2 regions of the Paenibacillus provencensis genome follow, and region 2 is predicted to be linked to the other one. Evidence: riboswitches for the same ligand, from Rfam matches in the RefSeq annotation. Region 2 holds a riboswitch; the other holds the start of a gene.
The links. Region 2 has a riboswitch for cyclic di-GMP ahead of ACFQ3J_RS12835 (methyl-accepting chemotaxis protein). Riboswitches for the same ligand answer to the same signal wherever they lie in the genome.

Region 1: it holds a riboswitch for cyclic di-GMP, as region 2 does, so the genes downstream of both, ACFQ3J_RS05380 (response regulator transcription factor) here and ACFQ3J_RS12835 (methyl-accepting chemotaxis protein) in region 2, are expected to answer to the same signal.

The regions. Positions count from the first base shown of each region.
Region 1 covers NZ_JBHTKX010000001.1:1,125,919-1,131,158, forward strand. Annotated here, with positions in the region: gene ACFQ3J_RS05370 (arsenite methyltransferase) at 1-737, shown strand, start outside; gene ltrA (group II intron reverse transcriptase/maturase) at 1,240-2,631, shown strand; cyclic di-GMP riboswitch class I at 2,858-2,943, shown strand; gene ACFQ3J_RS05380 (response regulator transcription factor) at 3,029-3,733, shown strand; gene ACFQ3J_RS05385 (hypothetical protein) at 4,178-4,639, shown strand.
Region 2 covers NZ_JBHTKX010000001.1:2,664,126-2,669,365, reverse strand. Annotated here, with positions in the region: gene ACFQ3J_RS12845 (GNAT family N-acetyltransferase) at 1-1,087, shown strand, start outside; gene ACFQ3J_RS12840 (GNAT family N-acetyltransferase) at 1,111-1,605, shown strand; cyclic di-GMP riboswitch class I at 1,862-1,946, shown strand; gene ACFQ3J_RS12835 (methyl-accepting chemotaxis protein) at 2,113-3,876, shown strand; gene ACFQ3J_RS12830 (non-ribosomal peptide synthetase family protein) at 3,897-5,240, shown strand, end outside.

The DNA.
Region 1 (5,240 bases), 1.5 Mb from region 2:
TACAGGACGTAGGGGCAGGGTCCTGTTGTACGCCAGCGCCAGCCAATGATTGCTGTAGTTCGGCCGCGGATGTTTCCGCTAAAATGGGCTACTCGTCAGAAGAACTGACAGCCGTTCCGGATGGGGCGAACCTGGGCCTCGGCTGTGGCAATCCGCAAGCCATTGCCGCTTTGCAACCGGGAGAAGTCGTGCTGGACCTGGGCAGCGGCGGCGGGTTTGATTGCTTTCTTGCCTCCCGTCAGGTTGGTGCTTCCGGCCGCGTCATTGGTGTAGATATGACACCGGAAATGGTCAGCCGCGCCCGCGAAAATGCCAGTAAAAGCGGATTTACCAATACGGAATTTCGGCTGGGCGAGATCGAGCATCTGCCGGTTCAGGACCATTCGGTTGACGTAATTATTTCAAACTGTGTCATTAATCTGTCCCCATCGAAGCAGCAGGTTTTTGACGAGGCGTTCCGTGTGCTGCGTAACGGCGGCAGACTGGCCATATCGGATGTCGTGGCAACAGCCGATTTTCCGGATGAAATCAAGCAGGATATCGACCGTATCTATTCAGGGTGCATTTCAGGAGCTTCCTCCATCGGTGAACTGGAGGCCATGCTTGCGCAAAGCGGTTTTACCCAAATTGAGATCGAGCCTAACGACGAATCCCGGACGTTCATCAAGGATTGGATTCCTGGCGCAAATGTCGAACAATACCTGGTGTCCGCCGCGATACGTGCCGTCAAGCCTTGAGCCATGACGGGCCGAACTGTTGCAGCTCGAGTTGAGTTGAACATGTTCGGCATAATAATAAGGCGCTGCCGGTAAACTGGCAGCGCCTTCGCCTTGTACGCCCAGCATGGGCGTCATCTCTAGGGTGAAAGTCCCGAATGGGGGCTGGCAAGCGCCTACCATTAGCCAAGGGCAAGGGTGTCCGCCGCGAGGCGGAATCTGAAGGAAGCCGGAGGCAAAAGCACGGCTCGAGGTACACGAATCCAATTTGAGGCGGTTGCAGCCGGATGAGTCACCATACCATGACGAAATCCTAAGCTGCCAAAGGCTGTAGCCGTAAACTTGGGCGAGTACGGGCGGAAAGATGGCGTTCTTATCTGGGGAGGCCTGCGGGATACGCGAAGTAACTTCGTAACCGCGGCTGAAAAGCCGCGCTGAACCCGCAGGAGTCAGCAGAAGCCATAGTACGCGTGTTGTTGCAACAACACACGGAAGGGCTGAACTTAAAGGAGAGAAGAAACCGATGCGTTCGCGCGAAGAGCAACGACAGCAGAATATCCCGCAAGGGAGCTCGCGGCAAAGAGAAACGGTGAAACCGCCAGGGTATGCCGGAGCGCCGAGTTCTTCGTCGGCACAAATCGACCATACTTCTCGCGAAGGACAATACGACTTGCTGGAGCGGATGCTCGAAGAGAGCAATCTTCGAGACGCCTATAAGCGTGTGAAACAAAACGGAGGAGCGCCTGGCATAGACCAAGTGACGGTAGCAGAGCTACAAGCGCACTTGTGGGAACGCTGGGAAACCGTAAAGTGGGAACTCCAAGCGGGTACGTATAGACCGATGCCAGTCAAACGGGTGGAAATCCCCAAACCCGGAGGCGGGGTGCGGCTGTTAGGTATCCCAACCGTGATGGATCGCTTTATTCAGCAAGCCCTCATGCAAGTGATGACGCCGATCTTCGATCTGCAATTCTCGCCGAACAGTTTCGGATTCCGTCCAAGGAAACGAGCACATGACGCAGTGAAACAGGCGCGGACCTACATCCAAGAAGGATGTCGCTGGGTCGTGGACATGGACTTGGAGAAGTTCTTTGACCGCGTAAATCACGACATCCTCATGGCAAGAGTAGCTAGGAAAGTTTCGGACAAGCGAGTCCTGAAGCTTATTCGAGCTTATCTAAACGCGGGAGTCATGGTCGACGGGATGAGGCAAGAGACGCTGGAAGGAACGCCGCAAGGCGGACCGCTCAGCCCGCTCTTAGCAAACATTCTGTTAGACGATTTGGACAAAGAACTGACGGGAAGAGGACTGAAGTTTGTGCGCTATGCGGACGATTGCAACATCTTCGTCGGAAGCAAACGCGCAGGCGAGCGCGTGATGGAATCGGTTGTCCGTTTTGTGGAGGGGAAGCTTAGACTAAAAGTGAATCGGGACAAAAGCGCAGTAGACCGCCCTTGGAAGCGCAAATTCCTTGGATTCAGTTTTCTGACCAACAAAAGCGCGACAATTCGAATCGCACCGAAGAAAGTGGAACAACTGAAAGAGCGCGTAAGAGGGATAACCTCGCGAACGCGGGGTATCTCAATGGAAAGCCGGTTGAAAGAACTAAACCGCTATCTGATGGGATGGATTGGCTACTTCCGCTTGGCATCCGCGAAGATGCACTGCGAACGCCTAGACGAATGGATTCGGCGTAGGTTGCGGATGTGTCTATGGAAACAATGGAAGCTACCCAAAACCCGACTTCGAAATTTACGCGCCTTAGGTGTGCCTGAATGGGCGGCAAGGATGATGGCAAACTCCCGGCGAGGATGCTGGGAGATGTCCCGAAATATAAATAACGCCCTTAACCGTTACTATTGGAACGACCAAGGGCTGTTAAGTCTAACTTCTCGATATCTTGAAATTCGTTAACCTTTAGGAACCGCCGTATGCGGACCCGCATGTACGGTGGTGTGAGAGGTCAGGGGCTTGCCGCCCCTATCTACTCGATTGCTTAGCGTATATTTTCGTTAAAATGTTGGCAAGAAGAGGGTTGCGCTATGTTCGAACATACGTTACTAAGGTGTGACACCAAGCAAACTTTTTGGCATCTATTGAAATATGGTAAAATAAATCAATACAAATATGTCGAATAGACTAGGAAAAAAGGCAAACCTGATCGAAAGACAGGGACGCAAAGCCACGGGTCTTCTGCACTAGTGCAATGATCGCCGGGTTACCCTCTCAAACCACACCAAGATGACAAGTAGGCACGCCAGTGAGAGGGCGTGTCTTTTTGTCATTTGAAAATAAAAAGAGGTGATCGATTATGAACAAACAAACAAGCTTTTCTGTAGAGATAAAAGATATGATCCGTAGGAACAGGAGTATCAAAGTATTACTGGCGGATGGTGACCTAGCTTGGCAACAGCGACTCGCTATGTTGCTTGAATCCGAGCCAGATATTTATTTATCTAACATCGTTTCGACAAAAGAGGAAGCGATTCGAGCGAGTGTACAATTAGACGTAGACGTAATGATCTTGGAAATGATTTTGAATTCGCCCAAACGAGACGGGCTGGACGCCGCAGCCGAGATTCTCAGAAATAAAGAGTTACCGATTATTGTCCTTTCTTCGATACATGATCCGGAAGTCATGGTCGATGCGGTTGTTGCCGGAGCGGTCAATTATATTACAAAGTCCAACTATATGGACATACCGGTTGCGATCAGAGAAGCTCACCGACGTCAGTCCTCTCTCCATGCGGATGTCGCGACGATAATCCGTAATGAGATCGAGCTTATAAAGCGAAAAGAATTGCATTGCATGCTCACACCTACGGAAAAAGAAATTTTGCAGCTCATAGGCTTGGGCTATCGACAGACAATTATCAGAGAATTACTTGGCATTACTTCGAACACCCTAAAATCGCACGTTCGTCATATCACTCGTAAATTCGACACCCGATCCATTCGAGAAGCTGCTGAGAAGGCGAAACGAAGAGGTCTGTATGATCAGCACTATGCTACGTGATTTAATGGGACTGAAATTGAAACAAGCTTTGGGAAAATTCGGGGATTTTCGACAAAATCATCATGGCAGAGGGTGACAAAAAGATCACCCTCCCCATTCGAACTAATAATAGGTAAAATGAAGGGGTGATCTAAGGAAAAATAGGAATATTATCCCTTACCAAAGGAGGTGGAGAGAAAAAAGATGAATGCTGGAGATTGTTGTCGTGAATCGGAGTCTGAAGTAAATCAAAATGGGACAGGCTCTCGTAAAATGAAGAGGATGGTGCCTTTAACTTACGTAATTATGCGGCTGTCCCCAATATAACAATGAAGGGATGATCGTCATGTATCAATTAGAAACGGAGCGTGAATTATGTTTATTAACATGGATTGATTTGCACTTCATTCAGCAGTTTTGCGGAAGGAGAGTTGTAGTATTTCTTGGAATTGGGGAGGGTGTCTGATGAATCTTACTCAACAGTCCATCCCCTATGAAAAAGTGGAAGCATGGCTTATGTCCTATAGTGATTGGAAAGCAAGGTTGGAATATGCGCAGGCAGAGCTTAAGCATATTCCGGGATTAACGAGGGCTCTGCATGAATGGGTGAATCATGGCAATGGAAGAAAACAAGAACCATTGTTGCGTACGGTCATTCATCGGATAGAGATCACTGAACATGAAATCCCGTTGCTATTATCGAGAATCGGATTGATCGATTACGCTTTCTCGGCTCTCACCACAGAGGAAATTTTGTTCGTTCGTCTACGATATTTGGATAAACTGGCGCTTTCGGTCATTATAGATCGCATTGCACTTTCCCGCCGCGCGTTCTTTTATCATCGGAAGCGAATTCTGCATAAAGTATATCGAAAAATCAAAGATCGGGCGGTCCTGTTGGAACTGGATTCCTTTGGAGAAGACTGATCATATCATTACTTCAGAAGATGCACATACGCATCTTCTATTTTTATGGTTCGTGAATTGAAGAATATCCCCGTTTTCAAACAGGCTCTAGGGTCTACCCCCATTTTTAGCAGTCAGTTCAATCTCTCCGAGTACGATTAACTCCTCACCAAGAGAAGAGATGCCGTGAATCTTTCTTGCACCGAACATGCACCGAACGCTGCACTAGATTTGCTCTTATTTTGCACGAATTATGCACCCAATATGCACGATTTTCCTGATACGATGATAGTATAGCAAGCTTAAGGGCAGCCTACAAGATCATCGGCTGTCCTTTATGTTTGTGAAGCGAGGATTGACGAAACGGGCATAACTTGTTCCATGCATGGTTTCGTCATGTTCCCCATTAATTCGTACAATAATACCGATGAAAGGAGGGCGATGATGCGGTTCCTATTAATCTGTAATTTAGAAATAGGTAGACATGCCATCCTGAACTGGATACATCTGTATTCATTCTATGCGCATTACTTTGCATTCCAGCCATTGAGCGCCGCTTCATTTTTTGCTGTGATCAGCAAAAAGAAGCGAAACGCTCTTTTTTATTTTCTGATTGAAACCC
Region 2 (5,240 bases):
CATTGTATTTGCCGAACATCGTGGATTTGAGCAAGAAAGACATCTGTTTGAATCTGTCTTGGAGCTGCCGAATGATAGCTGCTTGGGATCGATGTATTCACCACCCCAGTCCTCTATTGTTATCAAACCTTTATCCGAGATGGAAGAGTCCGATGCGGAACGGAAGCTGTATGAGCTGTATAAAGTAACGAGCAGAGATATTCCAGGAATTAGCGGAGATTATTTTGATTATCATGAATGGAAGAAGTGGACCTTGGAACTGCCCGGCGCAAGGCCCGAGTATGTTCTGATCGCCCTGGATGAAGATCGGTTCGTTGGAGTAGCGCATCTACTGCATCAGTCTTCCACGCAGAGCATGTACCACGAATATACAGGAGTAGATAAAGCGTACCGAGGCAGAGGGATTGGATTCGCATTAAAAATGAGTGCTGTAAAGCTTGCGGAGCAGTTGAACATCAAGTACTTGCGAACGAATAATGACTCTCTGAACCATCCCATGCTTCACATCAATCGAGACCTGCTGGGATATAAGCCGGTGCCGGGAAGATATAAGATGGTAAAGGCACTGCCTAAACAGATTGATAATCTATTGAACAACGAAACAAATGTGAAAGTAGAAGTATTACAGGCACTGACGGCAGATAAACCAGTAATAAAGAATTTAGTGCAGTTCTATATATATGATTTTACTGAGTTTACAAACGAGCAAATTAGTGAACAAGGTACTTATCCCATATTATCGGATCTCAATAAATATTGGGAGAATCATGAGGACTATAATGCTTATCTGATCAAGGCCAATGGAGAGATTGCAGGCTTTGTACTTGTAAAGCAATTGGAGGATGATCGGAGCTATAAACTTGCTCACTTTTTTATCCTTCGTAAATTTAGAAGAGCGGGAGTTGGAACTCAGGCAGCCAGAGCTGTCCTCTTTTCAGCTAAAGGGAAATGGGAATTGAATCAATTACAAAATAACTTTCCAGCAATACTGTTCTGGAATCGGATACTACTCTCTGGGGCTGTAAGCGAGAGTATTACGGTCAGATACGAACAAGGCAAGAGAATTCAGAGCTTTATTATTAACTAATGCAGAAAGTGAGGATAGGGCAAATGCTTGAAGTGTTCCCTGCAAGATTATCGGACAGTTCAGAAATATTGGATCTGTGGAAAGGAGCAGCCAGCTGGATCCAGGCCAAAGGAATCAACCAGTGGCATCCTGATGAATTTAACCTCGCGATGACCGAACAATTGATTATGGATCGTGAATTAGAACTATTTGTGGCAAAAAGGGAAGGTATCATCGTAGGAACACTGTACATTTGCTGGTCTGACCCAGTTGTCTGGGGAGAGCTGGATGATTCAGAATCGTCTGGATACATCCACAAGTTTGCTGTCAGCAGATCACATGCGGGTCAAGGAATAGGCACAGAGCTGCTGTTGTGGGCCGAGGATTACATACGGAGTAAAGGAATGAAACAGATTAGGCTGGACTGCATGGCAGAGAATGACAGGCTGAATCAGTACTATGCAGCGACCGGATATTCACATAAGAAACTGCTCCACTGGGACAATGGCTGGAAGATTAACTTGTATGAGAAGGAGTAACTCCTCTTTCGCTAAAGTGAAATAAGCGGACGAACTATATGCATGAGTATGATTGTAAATAGCAATGTATTAATCAGGACCTCATCCGTTTAACTAAACATGATTCGACAATCATTTATAATTTTTATCGAGATTTCAAGTGAAATATAGTCTTATAGTATTAAAAAAACAGTGAAAAAAACCGATTAGAAAAAGTGAACACTAGTTTACTTTTAGTTGTGGTAAGCTTAGGTAGTTCTTAAGTACTATCTGTAAATTGAATACGTGGCAAAGCTGTTGAAAAGCAGTGACGCAAAGCTAGAGGGACTACTTCCGCAAGGAAATGTCAGCCAGTTGCTTGAATGAGCCATGGCCTTATTTTGTCCATAGGTTCATTTTTTTGTTTACTAAGCGATCCGTGCAAGAAAGGAGGAAGAATGAGCCAAGAATCAAGGATGGAAGGTTTAACATGCGATTCAAGATGAAGTAGAAACTACATATGGATGAGTAGGGAGAGAAATGTCAGACATGAGTAAGTTAAAAAAATGGAGCTTCAAAAACCTGAGCATTGTTACTAGAAATATGATATTAACAAGCTTCTATATCATTATTACAGGTGCTGTCGTCATTGGCTGTAGTCAATTTATTCAAGGCAATGTATTAACCAAACAGCTTCAATCGGATTCCGGAAAATTAATGGAGGCTCTGGGAAGCCAGATATCTGTGGAAGATGCGGAAGCAGCGAAAAATAATCCGGATCCGAATTCTCCAATCCAACAGCAAATCACAAGTGTATTCGATGAGTTATCCAAGACACATCCAAACGTAGCACAAGGATATATCTTTGGACCGGAGCTGGAAGGCGGCACGCAAACATCAATTATCGCCTTGCCAACCGCTGTTCTGGAGATTTTTGCTGCAGAAGATATGAACCTGGGTGATATGTATGCTCAGCCTCAAATTCATGCAGACGGCGTGAAGGAGATGCTCGAAACCAAGGAAATAGCCTACACCGCAGCTTACAACGATGATTACGGTACATGGATTACGGTACTGTATCCATTTGTGAATGGAGCTGGCGAAGTGTTTGCATATATGGGAATTGATGTGGACGCAAGTCTGATTGCAACGGGCAAGCAGGAGCTGCTGACTTATACACTTCTTGCACTGCTTATTACCTTAGTTGTCGTTCTGGCACTGCAATACATCACAATTAGACAGACCTTCAAGCCAATCAAAGAGCTGATGGGAGCACTAGATAAGCTGAGTAAGGGCGACTTTACCGTACAGCTGAGAACCAGTGATGATGAGCTTGGACAAGTCAACGAGAAATTCAACACTACGGCTAGTAACATCAATAGTCTGGTTACTACAATTAAGAAAGTATCTGAGCAATCAGCGGAGCAATCCAAATTCTTGTTCAATGCCGTTGAAGTTAACAATGAAAATACCGTAGATATTACGAAAAATATTGAAGAAATGTCCGATAGTGTCGCGAAGCAAAGTGTGTCGATATCGGAGAGTGTCATTTCGCTCGAAGAAATCTCATCGGGTGTAACTACAATTGCAGGGAATACTTCCGAGCTGTCCGAGATCTCCTTGCAGATGAAGGAGCAATCCGAGGTTGGACATCAGAATGTGGATCAGGTCATTGAGCAGATGAACTCAATTAATCGTTCGGTTAAGAACTCGGTCGATATTATTGAGAAGCTGCAGATGCGTTCCGGCGAAATTGGCCAGATCGTTCAAGTGATTACAGAGCTTGCTTCTCAGACGAACCTGTTGTCTCTGAATGCAAGTATTGAAGCGGCAAGAGCCGGTGAAGAGGGACGTGGATTTGCAGTTGTAGCGGATGAAGTGAAGAAGCTGTCCGAAGCATCCAAGAAATCAGCAGATCAGATTGCCGAATTGATTGGATACATTCAGGATGAGACGGCACTCGCTGTAGAGGCGATTGGTGATGGAGAACAAAATGTAGCCAAAGGAATTGAAATCGTCAAAGAAACAGGCTCGATCTTCAAAGGCATCCTGGTTTCAACCGATTCGGTCACAAGCCAAATTCAAGAAGTGTCTGCAGCTACACAGCAGATGGTAGCGGAGACCGAGCAAATTACGGCTGCGATTAAATCACTTGCGGATATGGCTGAGAAAAATTCGGCAGTCTCCGGTCAAATTGAGCGAAGTGCTCAAGAGCAGCAGGCTGCTTTTGCCAAGATTTTTGATTCTGCGGAACAAATGAACGAGGTAGCAAGCGAATTAGAAACACTAGTAGACAAACTTAGAGTGCAATAAATAAAGGGAGCTGATATCTGTTGAATACCACCATGTTGTTAGAACAAAGCAAGCAGTATTGGTCTGACGAGCTGCAGCTGCCTTTGCCCGGATTTCATTTGTATACAGATGGGTCATTGAACTATGCAAAGCAGGCAGCAGCTCAGACAGAGCATGTACTGAACCTCGAGCCCGTAATGCTGAAGCGTTACAGTGAACTATATGATATGAAGGCATGGATGCTTGCCGGATACGCGGTATTCCTGCACCGAATGACTCAGGACAATGATATGCTGATTGGTGTGCAAAACAGAAGAGAACAGCTTCTTCCCCTGCGTATCTCCATAAGTGGAGCAGATTCGTTTAGACGTGTTTACGAGCTGGTGCGGGATAAGCTTGAACATATGGAGTCGACAGAGCTGAGCCATGCGGACATGGAGCATATAGCAGGGTATACGGTTAATTATCAAACGACATACGGTATCAATCCACGTCATGGAGCCAGCAGACTAGATTGGGATGTGCAGGAGGGGCCAGATTCTTGGCTCCTTCATGTATCGTATGATTCGCGGCTGTTCAAGCAAGATACAATTCATCGATACATTCAGCACTTTGAGCGGCTAATGAGCGGAGTGCTTGAAGATATGGATACTTCCATTTCCAGTCTGCCTATTCTGACTGATGATGACTGGAATGCCTACGATGAGTTGAATGACACGAAGATGGATCTCCCTGAGCAAGCGACGATCGTGTCCATGTTTTCTTCAATAGCAGCGCAGTTTCCAGACCGGACAGCCTTGTCCGCGAATGCAGATCAGCTTACGTATCAAGAGCTTGATCTGTTGTCCAGCAAAATTTCAAACATGCTCTTGGAGAAGGGAATACGTAAAGGAGAATTTGTATCCCTCTTTATGGAGCGAAGCTTAGAGACCATTATAAGCCTGCTAGGTGTAATGAAAGCTGGAGGAGCTTATATTCCGCTTGATCCGACCCATCCGGAGGAGCGAAATGCATATATCATTGAAGATACGAAATCGAAGGTGATTCTAACAGAGAGCAGCTATATTCAGAAGCTGGACTCACTGCTTGCCGGATTTGAGCATAGACCAGAGATCGTCTGCCTGGATCAGCTTGACGAGTCATACTCTGAGAAAGCTCCAGCGATCCGTATCGAAGAGGATGATCTGGCCTATGTCATTTACACTTCGGGATCAACAGGCAAGCCGAAGGGAGCACTTATTGCACATAAAGGTGTTGTCAATTTGGCGATGGCTACCAAGCAGGATCTTGGCTTGACGGAAGAGGACGTAATACTGCAATACTCTACCTTCAGCTTCGATGCCTCCGTGTATGATATATTCGGTTCAATCGGGAGCGGTGCCAGG